One region of the Streptomyces speibonae genome, then DNA from elsewhere that is predicted to be linked to it. Evidence: riboswitches for the same ligand, from Rfam matches in the RefSeq annotation. Region 1 holds a riboswitch; each other region holds the start of a gene.

The links. Region 1 has a riboswitch for cyclic di-AMP ahead of AC5L3C_RS19725 (M23 family metallopeptidase). Riboswitches for the same ligand answer to the same signal wherever they lie in the genome.
Region 2: linked by a shared signal. The riboswitch ahead of AC5L3C_RS32755 (C40 family peptidase) and the one ahead of AC5L3C_RS19725 (M23 family metallopeptidase) in region 1 are both predicted to bind cyclic di-AMP.
Region 3: linked by a shared signal. The riboswitch ahead of AC5L3C_RS03385 (M23 family metallopeptidase) and the one ahead of AC5L3C_RS19725 (M23 family metallopeptidase) in region 1 are both predicted to bind cyclic di-AMP.
Region 4: linked by a shared signal. The riboswitch ahead of AC5L3C_RS15350 (transglycosylase SLT domain-containing protein) and the one ahead of AC5L3C_RS19725 (M23 family metallopeptidase) in region 1 are both predicted to bind cyclic di-AMP.

Annotation. Positions count from the first base shown of each region.
Region 1 covers NZ_OZ480260.1:4,349,852-4,353,122, reverse strand. Annotated here, with positions in the region: gene AC5L3C_RS19730 (PrsW family intramembrane metalloprotease) at 1-81, shown strand, start outside; gene AC5L3C_RS19725 (M23 family metallopeptidase) at 194-1,216, opposite strand; cyclic di-AMP (ydaO/yuaA leader) riboswitch at 1,228-1,385, opposite strand; tRNA gene AC5L3C_RS19720 (tRNA-Met) at 1,683-1,756, opposite strand; gene AC5L3C_RS19715 (dihydrofolate reductase family protein) at 1,890-3,023, opposite strand; gene AC5L3C_RS19710 (response regulator) at 3,141-3,271, opposite strand, start outside.
Region 2 covers NZ_OZ480260.1:7,249,434-7,252,704, reverse strand. Annotated here, with positions in the region: gene AC5L3C_RS32765 (ATP-dependent Clp protease proteolytic subunit) at 1-216, shown strand, start outside; gene AC5L3C_RS32760 (hypothetical protein) at 224-532, shown strand; cyclic di-AMP (ydaO/yuaA leader) riboswitch at 879-1,068, shown strand; gene AC5L3C_RS32755 (C40 family peptidase) at 1,072-1,545, shown strand; gene AC5L3C_RS32750 (ATP-binding protein) at 1,610-2,077, opposite strand; gene AC5L3C_RS32745 (helix-turn-helix domain-containing protein) at 2,290-3,150, shown strand; gene AC5L3C_RS32740 (DUF397 domain-containing protein) at 3,160-3,271, shown strand, end outside.
Region 3 covers NZ_OZ480260.1:822,505-825,775, reverse strand. Annotated here, with positions in the region: gene AC5L3C_RS03400 (helix-turn-helix domain-containing protein) at 1-611, shown strand, start outside; gene AC5L3C_RS03395 (DUF6126 family protein) at 668-781, shown strand; gene AC5L3C_RS03390 (tyrosine-protein phosphatase) at 804-1,601, opposite strand; cyclic di-AMP (ydaO/yuaA leader) riboswitch at 2,032-2,196, shown strand; gene AC5L3C_RS03385 (M23 family metallopeptidase) at 2,199-3,134, shown strand.
Region 4 covers NZ_OZ480260.1:3,426,865-3,430,135, forward strand. Annotated here, with positions in the region: gene AC5L3C_RS15345 (polyprenyl synthetase family protein) at 137-1,147, opposite strand; cyclic di-AMP (ydaO/yuaA leader) riboswitch at 1,685-1,854, shown strand; gene AC5L3C_RS15350 (transglycosylase SLT domain-containing protein) at 1,858-2,373, shown strand; gene AC5L3C_RS15355 (HAD family hydrolase) at 2,337-3,209, opposite strand.

The sequences.
Region 1 (3,271 bases):
CCGTACGGTCATCCCGCGCACGGACGTCCGCCCTACGGGCATCCCTACCCCGCCTACGACCCGGGCGCCCACCACTCCTGACGGACGCGTGCCGCAGGGCCCCGAAAACACCTGACCGGCAGCCCTGACGTCGGGGGGTCGTCGTCGGGACTGCCGGGGTTCAGGGGCGGCAGGGCTGTTCGGAAGCGGTGGATCAGGGGGTGAGGCCCTTGCTCTGCAGCCACGCCATCGGGTCGATGCCCGAGGAGGAGCCGCCGGGGTGGACCTCGAGGTGGAGGTGGGCGCCGGTGGAGTTGCCGGTGGAGCCGACGCGGCCGATCACATCGCCGGTGTTGACCTTCTGTCCGACGCTGACGCTGATGGAGGACTGGTGGGCGTACCAGATCTCGGTGCCGTCCTCGAGGGTCAGCACGGTCTTGTAGCCGTAGGAGCCGTCCCAGCCGGCGGAGGTGATGGTGCCGGTGTGGACCGCCTTGATCAGCGTGCCCGTGGGGGCGGCGAAGTCGAGGCCGGTGTGCTGGCCGGAGGACCAGTAGGCGCCGGCCTGTCCGAACGTGGAGGAGATGGTGTACGAGGAGGTCGGCAGCGTGTACTGCTTGGCCAGTTGGGCGAGGCGCTCGGCCTCGGCCTTCTTCGCGGCCTCCTCCTCGGCCTTCTTCTTGGCGGCCTCGGCCTTGGCCTTGGCCTCCTTCTCCGCCTTGGCGGCGGCCTCGGCGGCCTGCTTCTCCGCCTTGGCGGCGGCTTCGGCGGCGGCCTTGGTCTCGGCCTGGCTCTGCTGCTGCTCGACCTGGGCCATGATCCGGGTGCGCAGCGCCTCACCGGCGCCCTCGGTGGTGCCCTCGTCGGCTTCGGTCGTGGCCACGCCGAGGCTGCTGAGCGGAGTGGACGAGCCCTCGGGCTCTTCCTCGTCGGAGATGAGGGAACCCACGTTGGGCAGGTCCGGCATGGAGATGGAGACCGGAGGCTTGCCGGTCTGGGCGCTGGCCATGCCGCCGGCGCCGACCGCCGCGATGACGCCGACGCCGAGAACGGTGGAGCTGCGGGCGAGTCCGCCCCCGCGCTGCTTGGCGACGCGGTGCCGGCCACGTACCGGGCGAATGGACTCCGCGGTGGGGTTCCACTCCTCGAACGGGCCCTCGTCGGTGCGGTCACCGCCGTAGACGAAGGTGTCGCTCGGCTTGAACGGGGCCTCGGGGGCAGGCGGGTTGGACGCCACGTGGGCGCGCTCCTTTCCTTCCTTCTCGCCTACCGGGTTAGCTGACGGGTTCGGAGCAGGAAGGTCTCCTACGCGCGTATACGAGCCGTGTTCCCACGGCTGCACCCACACGATTCACCCCATGGTGGTGGTTCCCCGGTTCCCTTGCGGGATTCGGCGCGTGCGCACGGAGCCGACTTCTGTGACGGCTGGGACGACCGCGCTGCGTTATCGAACGTTAATAGACGCGAGGGCCGGATTCCAAGCCGTTCCTCTTGATCATTAACGATTTTCCCGCGGACTTAACCGCCACGAGGTGCCAAAAACGGGCGAGTTGACTCCGTCTCGGCCGCGAGCCGCCGCCTGACGGTGCGTCAGTCGTGATGCGCTGCGGGACGGGATGCTCACCGTGCGTGAGGACGAGGGGGGAAGGGCACCACAACGCCGAGGGCCGGAAACCTTTCGGATTCCGGCCCTCGGCCTTCAGTAGCGGGGACAGGATTTGAACCTGCGACCTCTGGGTTATGAGCCCAGCGAGCTACCGAGCTGCTCCACCCCGCGTCGGTGAAACCAGTGTACGCCATCCGCGGGACATGCCGCACACCCGTTACCGGGCGGCTGCGGTTTCCGGGTCCGCGCGAGCCGGTCCTCCGTCACCCGACCAGCGACCCGGCCTACGCGCGATCGGCGCGGCTCAGTCGCCGGTCAGGTGGGCGTTCGGGGCCTTCGCGCGGTCCTCCAGCTCCGGCAGGACGACCACGGTGGCGCACCCCTCCGCCAGCACCGCGCTGCCGTCGGCACCCGCCACGAACGTGTCCGGCTCCCGCCAGGCCGTGACCACTCGCCGGATGCCCGCGTCCAGGATCAGCCGCGCACAGGGCGCCGGCCGCGACGCCCGCCGGGCGCACGGCTCCAGGCTGGAGTACACGGTGGCACCCGCGAGGCGGGGATCCGCCGGATCGGCCTTGGCGAGTGCGGCCTCCTCCGCGTGCACCACCGGGTCACCGCCCTCCCGGGAGTGGCCCCGCGCCAGCTCCGTGCCGTCCGCGGCCACCACCACCGCGCCGACGCTGAACGCCGTGCGCGAGGGCGGGCACTGCGCGGCCAGCTCGCAGGCGAGGGCCAGCCAGTGACGGTCGGCGGCGGACGGCAGCGCTCCGGTGCCGGGTGCCGTGGGCTCGTAGCGCATCAGGACGACGTCGCCGACCGGGCGGGTCTCCACGAGCCGCAGCCGCCCGCCCTGGTAGGAGCCGGGGCCGAACAGCCGGGGCGCGTCCGCGTCGCCGACGAACAGCGGGGCGAGGACCAGCTGGAGCTCGTCGGCGAGGCCCTGGGTGAGCAGCTGGGTGTGGACCCGGCCGCCGCCCTCCACCATCAGCCGCCGCACCCCGCGCACGCCGCCCAGATGCTCCAGCAGGCGCCGCCAGTCGAGCTCCGGGCCGAGCGGGACGACGTCGGCCGCGATCCCGAGGGCGTGGGCGCGCTCGGCGCCCCTGTCGGTGGTGTAGAGGACCTTCTCGCCGCCGGTGCGCCAGAACCGCGCCGCCGGGTCCAGCTCGCCGGAGCCGCTGACGGTGACCTTGAGCGGATACTCGGCCTTGCCGCCGACGACACGGGCGGCGCGCCGCTCGGGCGAGTTGACCAGCAGCCGCGGGTTGTCGGCGCGGATCGTGCCGGCGCCGATCAGGATGGCGTCCACGGAGGCCCGTACCCCGTCGACCCGGTCGAAGTCGGCCGGACTCGACAGCAGCAGCCGCTCGGGACCGGTGTCGTCCAGATAGCCGTCCAGGGAGACGGCGGCGGACAGCAGGACGTACGGGCGGGGCATCGGCGCACTCCGGAAGGGTTCGGCGGTGGGCGGGACCGCTGTGCCGCGGCCCGGGTCAAGTCTGACAACCCCTTGAACCGCGTGCCGTCCGCGCCCCTGACCCGCCGCGGCGACGGCTCAGGGTTCGATCAGACCGACGCGGATGGCGTAGCGGGCGAGCTCCAGGCGGTCCTTGAGCCCCAGCTTGGCCAGCAGGTTGGCGCGGTGCCGCTCCACCGTCTTGGGACTGATCACCAGGAGGTCCGCGA
Region 2 (3,271 bases), 2.9 Mb from region 1:
ACGAGCGACCTGGCGATCCAGGCGGAGGAGCTGACCCGGATCCGGGCCCGCATGGAGGAGATGCTCGTGCGGCACACGGGCCGCACGGCGGAGCAGGTCCGCACCGACCTCGAGCGGGACACGGTCCTCGACGCGCAGGGCGCCGTCGACCACGGCCTGGCGGACCGGATCGTGCCCCACCGCAGGGGTGTCCACCCGGCCACCGGCGCGAGGTGAGGCGCGCATGCTGCCTCCGGAGCTTCCTCCGCTGCCCGCGCTGACCCGCGCGGAGGCCGAGCTGATCGACCGGTACCTCGAGGCCGTCGACCTGCTCGGCCGGGTCAACCCCGCCCTGGGCGGCGACACCTACCGGAGCCTGCGCGCCGCCCAGGCGCTGGTCGGCAAGGCCGTCGCACTGCGCGACGCGCTGACCCTGATGCACCGGCGCGGCGAGAGCGAGATGCACTCCGCCACGCTGGCCCGCGCGCTGCGGGTGCTGGACGGCGAGCGACGTACGGCCAGGGTCACACTGCCGCCGGGGCCGGGGAGTTGACCCCCGCGACTCCCCGGACGACGGTCCGCGCGCCGGTGCGCTCGGCCCGGGGTTGAAACGGACCAAATGGCGTACCCCCGTCCGGCGTAGACGAACCTCCTGTTTTCGGGTTTCTCAAGTTGCACGAGGGAGGCGACCACGGGGCGACATGGGGCATCGCATCGCTGGTCCGGGGCTGCGCGAGCCCCGGACGGCGGTTCGAACACGACAGGGGCCACTCGAACGGGTGAGTGGCGCGTAACAACACAAACCCCACGTTCCATTGGGTTTTCGCTCCCGCCATGAGCCAAGATCCCTGACTGACGACAAGACCCCGCCGCAGCGGCGGGGCGATCCGGGCGGACGCCGAGTCCTGCCGCCGCCCGGATGACCGGTCGACAGGAGTGGATCGGCAGGAGTGGAGGACCCAAGCACGACGGGCCGCCGGAACGTCCGTTCCGAGCAGCCCTTGGGGTGAAGCCGCATCCGTGCGGCCGGGCCACTTCGCCAGCCCGAATCCGACAGGTCATCCTTCACAGGCGGCTGACGAAGGGTTGCGCATGACTGCGCTCAATCGTGTCCCGTCTCTCATGGCCCGGGCCGGCACGGCCTCGGCTCTCACCCTGGCTGCCGTGGGCAGCTCACTCGTGGTCCCCGGAGCCGCCTCGGAGGCGGCTGCCGCGAGCACGGCGACCAAGGCACTGCGCGTCGCAGCCTCCAAGAAGGGCTCGCCGTACCAGTGGGGTGCCGCCGGGCCGTACCGGTTCGACTGCTCGGGACTGACGCTCTATTCGTTCAAGAAAGCGGGCAAGAAATTGCCCCGCACCGCTGCCCAGCAGTACAACAAGACCCGTCACATCTCGGCCGGCAGCCGCAGGGCCGGGGATCTGGTGTTCTTCCATTCGGGCGGTTACGTGTACCACGTCGGCATCTACGCCGGGAGCGGCAAGATCTGGCACGCCCCGAAGACCGGGGACGTGGTGCGGCTGCAGACGATCTGGACCCGGAGCGTCTCGTACGGCCGGGTGAGCTGACCCCCGCGGGGGCGGCGGCACCCGAGGCGTGCCGCCGCCCCGCCGGCCCACACCGGCGTGGGTCCTACGGCTCCTGCTGTCCCGCCGCCGTGACCGCTTCGGCGGCCTGGACGGTCCAGGTCCACGGCAGTTCGACCGAGACGGTCTTGCCGCCCTCACGCGTGGGGCGAATCCTCAGTCTTCCTCCGCATTCCGCGGTCAGCCAGCGGATGATCACGAGCCCGCGGCCGTTGTCCTGCTGCACCGCGGCGGGCAGCCGTTTGGGGAACCGGGGGTGGCTGTCCGTCACCCCGATGTGCACCCGTTCATCGCGGACCAGAGCGACGTCCACCGTGAACGTGGGTGACTGCCCGAACGTGTGCTGCACCGCGTTGGTGGCGAGTTCGGAGACGATCAGCCGGACGGTGTCGGACAGCTCCGTGTCCGCCGGCATGCCCCATCCCTCCAGCGTGCCCACCACATGGGTCCGGGCGGCGGAGACCGAGGCGGGATCGCTCGGCAGAGTGACGGATGCTTCCAGATGGTCTGCCATGGCGACGTCGTCCCTTTCCCACGGAACCGCAGTCCGACACGGAGCGGCTGGTTCGAGTACGGTCCCGCACTGGTGCTTCGTCGCCAGAGTGCCATCACCGCACGGCACACGGCGGCGATCCACCAAGATATGCATATATCTGTCGCTCAAAGCGGTGAACTCTGCGACGGGAGACCGTATCCGGGCGGCTCGGAAGGAGTAAGGAGAAGCCCATGCAACACGGTCCCGCGGTGCGCCGCCGCAAACTGGGCGCCGAATTGCGCGCGCTGCGCACCTCGGCGGGACTCACCAGCGGCGAGGCGGCCCGGCTGGCGGGGTGGCACCAGTCGAAGGTGAGCCGGATCGAGACCGGCACCAGTGGGGTGAAACCGGCCGATGTGCGGTTACTCCTCGACGTCTACGGCGTGGCGGATCCGCAGTTGCGGGAGTTGCTGCTGGTGCTGTCGGGCAGCGGTGACGGCGGCGGCCGGCACCACTGGTGGCACGCCTACCGGGGCGTACTGCCGCCCACCTACCGGGACTTCATCAGTCTGGAGTCGCAGGCCAGCGGGATGCGCACCCTGGAGACCACGGTGATCCCGGGTCTGTTGCAGACGCCCGAGTACGCGCGGGCCGTGACGGAGGCCGCTCTGGAGGGGGTGCCGGAGGAACGGCTGGACGCCCTGGTGGAGGTGCGGCTGGCACGCCAGGACGTGCTGCGTGCCGAGCCGCCGCTGGAGCTGAGCGCGGTGCTGGACGAGGCGGTGCTGCGGCGGGAGGTCGGGGGTCCCGGCGTGATGAGCCGGCAGCTGATCCGGCTGGTCGAGGCGGCGCGGCTGCCCCAAGTGCGGTTGCAGGTCCTTCCGTTCACCGCCGGCGCGCACATCGGTGTCACCGGTCCTTTCGTCATCTTTTCGTTTTCGCGCGCTTCTGATCTCGATGTGGTTGTTCTCGACCACTTGACGAGTAGCCTCTATCTGGAGCGGAAAGAAGACCTCCGGGCCTACGTGGAGGCCTTCAACGCCCTTTCGATCCACGCCCTTTCACCCGAGGACTCGTTGGATTTCATCGCCGGTGCAGCAGCCGGCGCGTAAGGAGGCACGATGCCCGTACCGCCTCGGACCATCCCTTCCTGCCTCGCACTGCGGGATGTGCGGTGGCTGCGCAGCAGCTACAGCACGGGTGCCAACAACTGTGTGGAGACGGCCCGGCCGC
Region 3 (3,271 bases), 3.5 Mb from region 1:
ACGCCGGGCCGCCGGCCGGTCCGGCCGGTGCCCTTCCCGCGATCGCGCCCCAGCTGCGCTCCCTGCGGCGACGGGCCTCCCTGACCCTCGAGGCCGCGGCCCGCGAGGCCGGTCTGTCGCCGGCCCATCTCTCCCGGCTGGAGACCGGACAGCGCCAGCCCTCGCTGCCGATGCTGCTCTCCCTCGCCGGGATCTACGGTACGACGGTCTCCGAGCTGCTCGGGGAGGCGGCCGCCGGCCGGGACGCCGTGGTCCGCGCCGCCGACATGGAACCCACGGCGGCGGGCGGCTGGACGTACTGGCCGGCCGGGGCGTCCGGGCGCGGCATGCAGGCCCTGCGGGTCCATGTACCGCGCGGCTCCCAGGGCGACATCGTGCGCGTCCACCCCGGCGAGGAGTGGCTGTACGTCCTCAAGGGCCGGCTGCGGCTGCGCCTCGGCGACGTACTGCACCGGCTCGACCCGGGTGACAGTGCGCACTTCGACTCGCTGACCCCGCACCGTATCGCCGCGGCCGGCCCCGACGGGGTGGAGCTGCTGTTCGTCCACACCCTGCTGCAGAGTCCCACGGCCGCGCTGTGCCTGGGCCCGATCCACGGAGAGGCGCCATGACCGGCAAGATCGGCAAGGACAGCAAGGACAGCAAGGACACCGCGGGCATCAAGGACATGGAGGACAAAATCCCCCGGGCCCTGTGGGTGCGGCTGTTCGTCTACGTGGTGGTGGGGCACGTCTTCGCGGCCTTCATCTACTTCCTGTTCGAGATGGCTCCCAAGAAGTAGCCGCCGGGCGGCGCGGCTCCCCTCAGTCGAGCATGCGCGCGCGCAGCCGCTCCCGGGCCCCGGCGGTGAGGCCGAGGCCCCGCTCCAGATAGGTGTCCACGCCGCCCCAGGTCTCCTCGACGGTGTCGAAGGCGGCCGACAGGTACTCCGCCCGCGCGTCGAACAGCGGGCTGAGCAGCTCCATCACCTCGGGGGAGTAGGCCGAGTCGGAGCCGCCGCTGCGGTACACCTTGTAACGGCGGTGCTTGGCGTTGGACTTCAGGTAGTCCTCCACGATCGCCTCCCGCTCGACCCCCAGCGCGAGCAGCGTCACCGCCACCGACAGTCCCGCCCGGTCCTTGCCCGCCGCGCAGTGCATCAGTGCCGGGAAGCTGTCCTCGGCGAGTGAGCGCAGCACCTGGGCGTGCTCGGCGGTGCGCTCCTTGATGATCGTCCGGTAGGAGTGGATCATCCGGTCCGCGCCCTGGCCGTCCGCGAGGATCGAGCGCAGCTGGTCCAGGTCGCCGTCGCGGACCATCTTCCAGAACTCGGCGCCGTCGGCCGGGTCGCTGAGCGGCAGGTTCACATTGCGCACCCCCGGCAGCGCGACGTCCGGCCCTTCCAGTTTCTGGTCCGCCGCGTTGCGGAAGTCGAAGATCGTGTGCAGCCCGAGCGAGGAGAGGAAGACGGCGTCCTCCGCGGTCGCGTGGGCCAGGTGACCGCTGCGGAACAGCACTCCGTGCCGCACCCGCCGACCGTCCACGGTCGGCAGTCCGCCCACGTCGCGGAAGTTGCGCACTCCGGCCAGCTCGGGTTCGGTCGACGGGATCTGCTGCGTCACGGGGACTCCTCCCACTCGGCGCCGCCGCCGCGGCTCGTCGGCGTGCGTCACTCGACGATACGACATGCCTGCCTGGGGCAATGAGTTGTCCACACGCGGCGTCCGGCATCCGGTAATAGCAGCATTAAGGCGTTCTGTCCGATTAATTCACTTCGCCATAATGCGCCCCGAAAGAAAGGGGGATGGGAATGGGGTGCGTGAGCATCGTCATATCCGTGACGATGTGTTGTCGCCATGCTCACGTAATGACGGCGAACGACAAGGGAATTCGAAACGCAATCCACGTCGGGATCGACGCTCGGTGACGTCAATTCCTCCTGTGGATCACGGAAAAAGCACCTTCGCGGGGAACCTCCGCTTGTCCCCTCGCGTCCGGGTCGCTTACGTTCGCCACCGATCCGGACGGACGCCTAATCCTGCCGCCGCCCGGAGCCCGCACACACTGACCCGTGTACGGCAGGAGCGGGGGACCCACAGGTAAGACTGCCTGGTCCGGTCTCCGGAACAGGCTTGGGGTTAAGCCGCGTGACATCGCGGCCGGACATCTCCAGTCCGAACCCGACAGCTCACCTCGCAGGCGCCGGAGAGGAATTCGTCATGCCCGCGAAGGGTAAGCACCGCCGTACCAAGGCTCAGCGTTTCACCCGTTCCATCGCCGTCGCCGGAACCGGTGGCGCCGCACTCGCCCTGCCGCTTCTCGGCGCCACCGGCGCCCACGCGGCCACGCCGCAGGCGGCCCCCGAAAAGGCCGCCCAGTCACTTTCCGTTTCGGTCACCGGCCAGCAGGCCACCGCCGAAAAGGGCGACCAGTCCCGCACGTACACCGTGAAGGCCGGCGACTACCTCGCGAAGATCGCCGAGGCGGAGAACGTCGACGGCGGCTGGAAGCAGCTCTACGCGGACAACCGCGAGGCCGTCGGCGACGACCCGTCGCTCATCCACCCCGGCCTGAAGCTCACCCTCGACGGCGAGGCTGCCAAGGCCACGCCGAAGAAGTCCTCTTCGCCGGCGACCGCGAAGCCCGCCGCGCCGAAGGCCGAGAAGCCCGCCGCGCCCAAGGCCGAGAAGCCCGCCGAGAAGCCCGCCGAGAAGCCGGCCCAGCAGACCACCGCCAACCAGGCCGCCTCCGGTTACAGCTCCCCGGTGCCCGGCGGCGGCATCGGCACCGCCTACAAGGTGGCCGGCAGCATGTGGTCCAGCGGCTACCACACCGGTGTCGACTTCAGCGTCGGGACCGGCACCTCCCTGAAGGCGGTCGGCAACGGCACGGTCGTCTCCGCGGGCTGGGCCGGCGCGTACGGCAACCAGGTCGTCATCAAGCTGAGCGACGGCTACTACGCCCAGTACGCCCACCTGTCCTCGCTGTCGGTCTCGGCCGGCCAGACCGTGAGCGCCGGCCAGCAGGTCGGTCTCTCCGGCTCGACCGGCAACTCGACCGGCCCGCACCTGCACTTCGAGATCCGGACCAGCCCGAACTACGGCTCGGACGTGGACCCGATCTCCTACCTCCGCTCCAAGGGCGTCTCCATCTGACCCCCTGCGGCGACCTTCCTGACACGCGCGCCGAAGGCCGGACCCCGATCCCCGGGTCCGGCCTCCGGTGTATTCCCGTGTATTCCCGGCAGGGCGACACTGTGGGAGTGGCTTATCTCACCGCTCGTCAACCCTCC
Region 4 (3,271 bases), 920 kb from region 1:
TCGTGGTCCATCTGACCAAATCCGGCGGCCGGAAGCGTCAGCCCGCGGGCGCAACCGCGTGTACTGCTCGGGTATGACACGGGGGCGGTTTTCCGCCCCGACCAGTAGGGGTCGGGCGGGAGTTCGGGCCGGTGGCTCAGCCGGCGCGGTGCACCACCGCGTCGCACAGCTGAACGAGGGCCCGCTTGGCCTCGCAGTCACGCAGCGGGGCCAGCGCGGAGCGCGCCTCCTCGGCGTAGCGCACGGTGTCCCGGCGGGCCTGCTCGAGCGCGGGGTGCGCGCGCAGCAGCCGCAGCGCCTCGGCGTGCCGGGCGTCGTCGGTGAGGTCGGAGTCCAGCAGCTCGCACAGGGCGATGTCCTCGGCGAGGCCCAGCCGGGCCGCCCGCTCGCGCAGCCGCAGCACGGGCAGCGTGGCGATGCCCTCGCGCAGGTCGGTGCCGGGGGTCTTGCCGGACTCGCTGGAGTCGGAGGCGATGTCCAGGACGTCGTCGGCGAGCTGGAAGGCGACGCCGAGCCGCTCGCCGTACTGGGTGAGCACGTCCACGACCGTCTCGTCGGCGCCGGACATCATCGCGCCGAAGCGGCAGGAGACGGCGACCAGGGATCCGGTCTTGCCGCCGAGCACGTCCAGGTAGTGGTCGACCGGGTCGCGGCCGTCCTGCGGTCCCGCGGTCTCCAGGATCTGTCCGGTGACCAGCCGTTCGAACGCCTCGGCCTGCACCCGCACCGCCTCCGGTCCGAGGTCGGCCAGGATGTGCGAGGCCCGGGCGAAGAGGAAGTCGCCGGTGAGGACCGCGACGGAGTTGCCCCAGCGGGCGTTCGCGCTGTCGACTCCGCGGCGGACCTCGGCCTCGTCCATCACGTCGTCGTGGTAGAGCGTGGCCAGGTGGGTGAGCTCCACGACCACGGCGGACGGCACGATGCCGGGCGCGTACGGATCGCCGAACTGGGCGGCGAGCATCACCAGCAGCGGACGGAACCGCTTGCCGCCGGCCCGCACCAGGTGCTGGGCGGCGCCGGTGATGAAGGGGACCTCACTCTTGGTGGCCTCGATCAGCCCTTCCTCGACAGCCGCCATCCCGGCCTGGACATCGGCTTCCAGAGCCTGGTCCCGCACGCTCAGCCCGAACGGCCCGACGACGGTCACGAGGGGTCTCCTGTCTGCTGGTGTCCACTGGCGGTTACACGGAATGTCGATAGGTCGCTGCCATCACTCGAGTCAGCGTATCCGGTCATGTTTCGATCACCGCCGCCACCCGGGGTTACGAGGAGTGCGGTACCGGATCGGGAGCCGAGTGCTTCCGATCGGCTGACAGCGACGGACCACGCAACGGACAATTCCCTCCTTCCCGGACATAACGCCTCACTGTCCATCCTGCCCGGCCGGTCGACCGATTTGTCGCAATTGGCAAGTGGATTCCCCTTGGCGGTAAATGCTCCCGGTGCTTGCGATCAGTGACGTCGGTCACGCGTACCCCGTCGCGCCCACCCCCGCACCCGAGCGCCGTTTCCCCTTCCCGCGCAACCGAGTTGGCCCTTGGCATCCGCAAAGGATCAAGCACCCCAAATCGCCCCATCCAAGATCAAAGGGACGATTGCGTGATCCCCGTACTTGTTCCCGACATCTGCTCTCGCATACGTTCCGGGCCTGCCGGGCGGACGCCGAATCCTGCCACCGCCCGCATCACACCCACCGACGAACTCACGCACGGCAGGAGCGGGGGACCCAGGTAAGCCGCCGGGCCGGCCACGCGCCGGAACGGCTAGGGGTGAAGCCATGCCTCCAGGGGCACGGCCGGGCACTCTCCCGCCCGAACCCGACAGCTCACCTCGCAGGCGTAGGAGAGGAACCCAGTCATGCCCGTTTCCGGTCAGCTCCGTCGCTTCCGCAACCGTCGCCTCGCCCGCTCCCTCGCCAACCGTCGCCTCGCCCGCTCCCTCGCCGTCGCCGGCACCGGCGTCGCCGTGGTCGCCCTCCCGCTGTTCGGCGCCACCACCGCCTCCGCGGCGCCCACGACGGCCGCCACGGCCACCGCCGCCACGACCGCGTACCCGGACAACCTCGACGGCTGGATCCGCGAGTCGCTGGACATCATGGCGCAGCACGGCATCCCTGGCTCCTACGACGCCATCCACCGCAACATCATGCGCGAGTCCTCCGGCAACCCGGCCGCCATCAACCTCTGGGACTCCAACGCCGCCAAGGGCACCCCGTCGAAGGGCCTGCTCCAGGTCATCGACCCGACCTTCCAGGCGTACCACGTGCCGGGCACCGCCTTCGACCCGTACGACCCGGTCGCGAACATCACCGCGGCCTGCAACTACGCCGCCGACCGCTACGGCTCGATCGACAACGTCTTCGGCGCGTACTGAGCCGACCGCTGACGGCCGAGCACGGCCGGCCCACCGAACAGTCGCTCGAGGACGACGGCCACGCCGTCGTCCTCGTTCGACATGGTGACCTCGTCGGCCACCGCCTTCAGCTCCGGGTGCGCGTTGGCCATGGCGACGCCGTGCGCCGCCCAGTCGAACATGGGGATGTCGTTGGGCATGTCCCCGAAGGCGACCGTCCGCTCCGGGCTCAGCCCCAGGTGCTCGGCCGCCAGCGCGAGCCCGCTCGCCTTGGTCACACCGCACGGCTGGAGCTCCACGGTGCCCGGCCCCGACATGGTGACCGTCGCCAGCGAACCGACCACCGCCCGCGCCGCCGCCGCCAACGCGTCGTCGGTGAACCGGGGGTGGCGCAGCAGCACCTTGCTGATCGGCCGCTCCCACAGATCGCGCCGCCGCTCGACCCGCACCGCGGGCAGCGTCGGGTGCGGCATCAGATAGCCCGGCTCGATCAGCGTCAGCCCGTCGACCCCGTCCTGGTCGACCGCGGCGTACACCTCCCCCACCTCGGCCTCGATCTTGCCGAGGGCGGTCTCCGCCAGTTCCCGGTCCAGCGTGACGGACCACAGCAGCCGGTCCGCGCCGGCGTCGTACACCTGCGCACCCTGGCCGCACACCGCGAGCCCCGTGGAGCCGAGATCGTCCAGGAGCGGCCGCACCCGGGGGGCGGGACGCCCCGTGACGACGAGGTGCCGGGCACCGGCCCGCTCCACCCGCGCGAGGGCGGCGAGAGAGCGGTCGGACAGGGTGTCGTCGCCGCGCAGCAGCGTCCCGTCCAGGTCGGTGGCGATGAGCGAGAAAGCGGTGGGTGCGGCCATGATCAGAGAATACGGACAACGCAACCGTCCGATTCACCGTGCCCGTATCCGCTCGTTTTCGG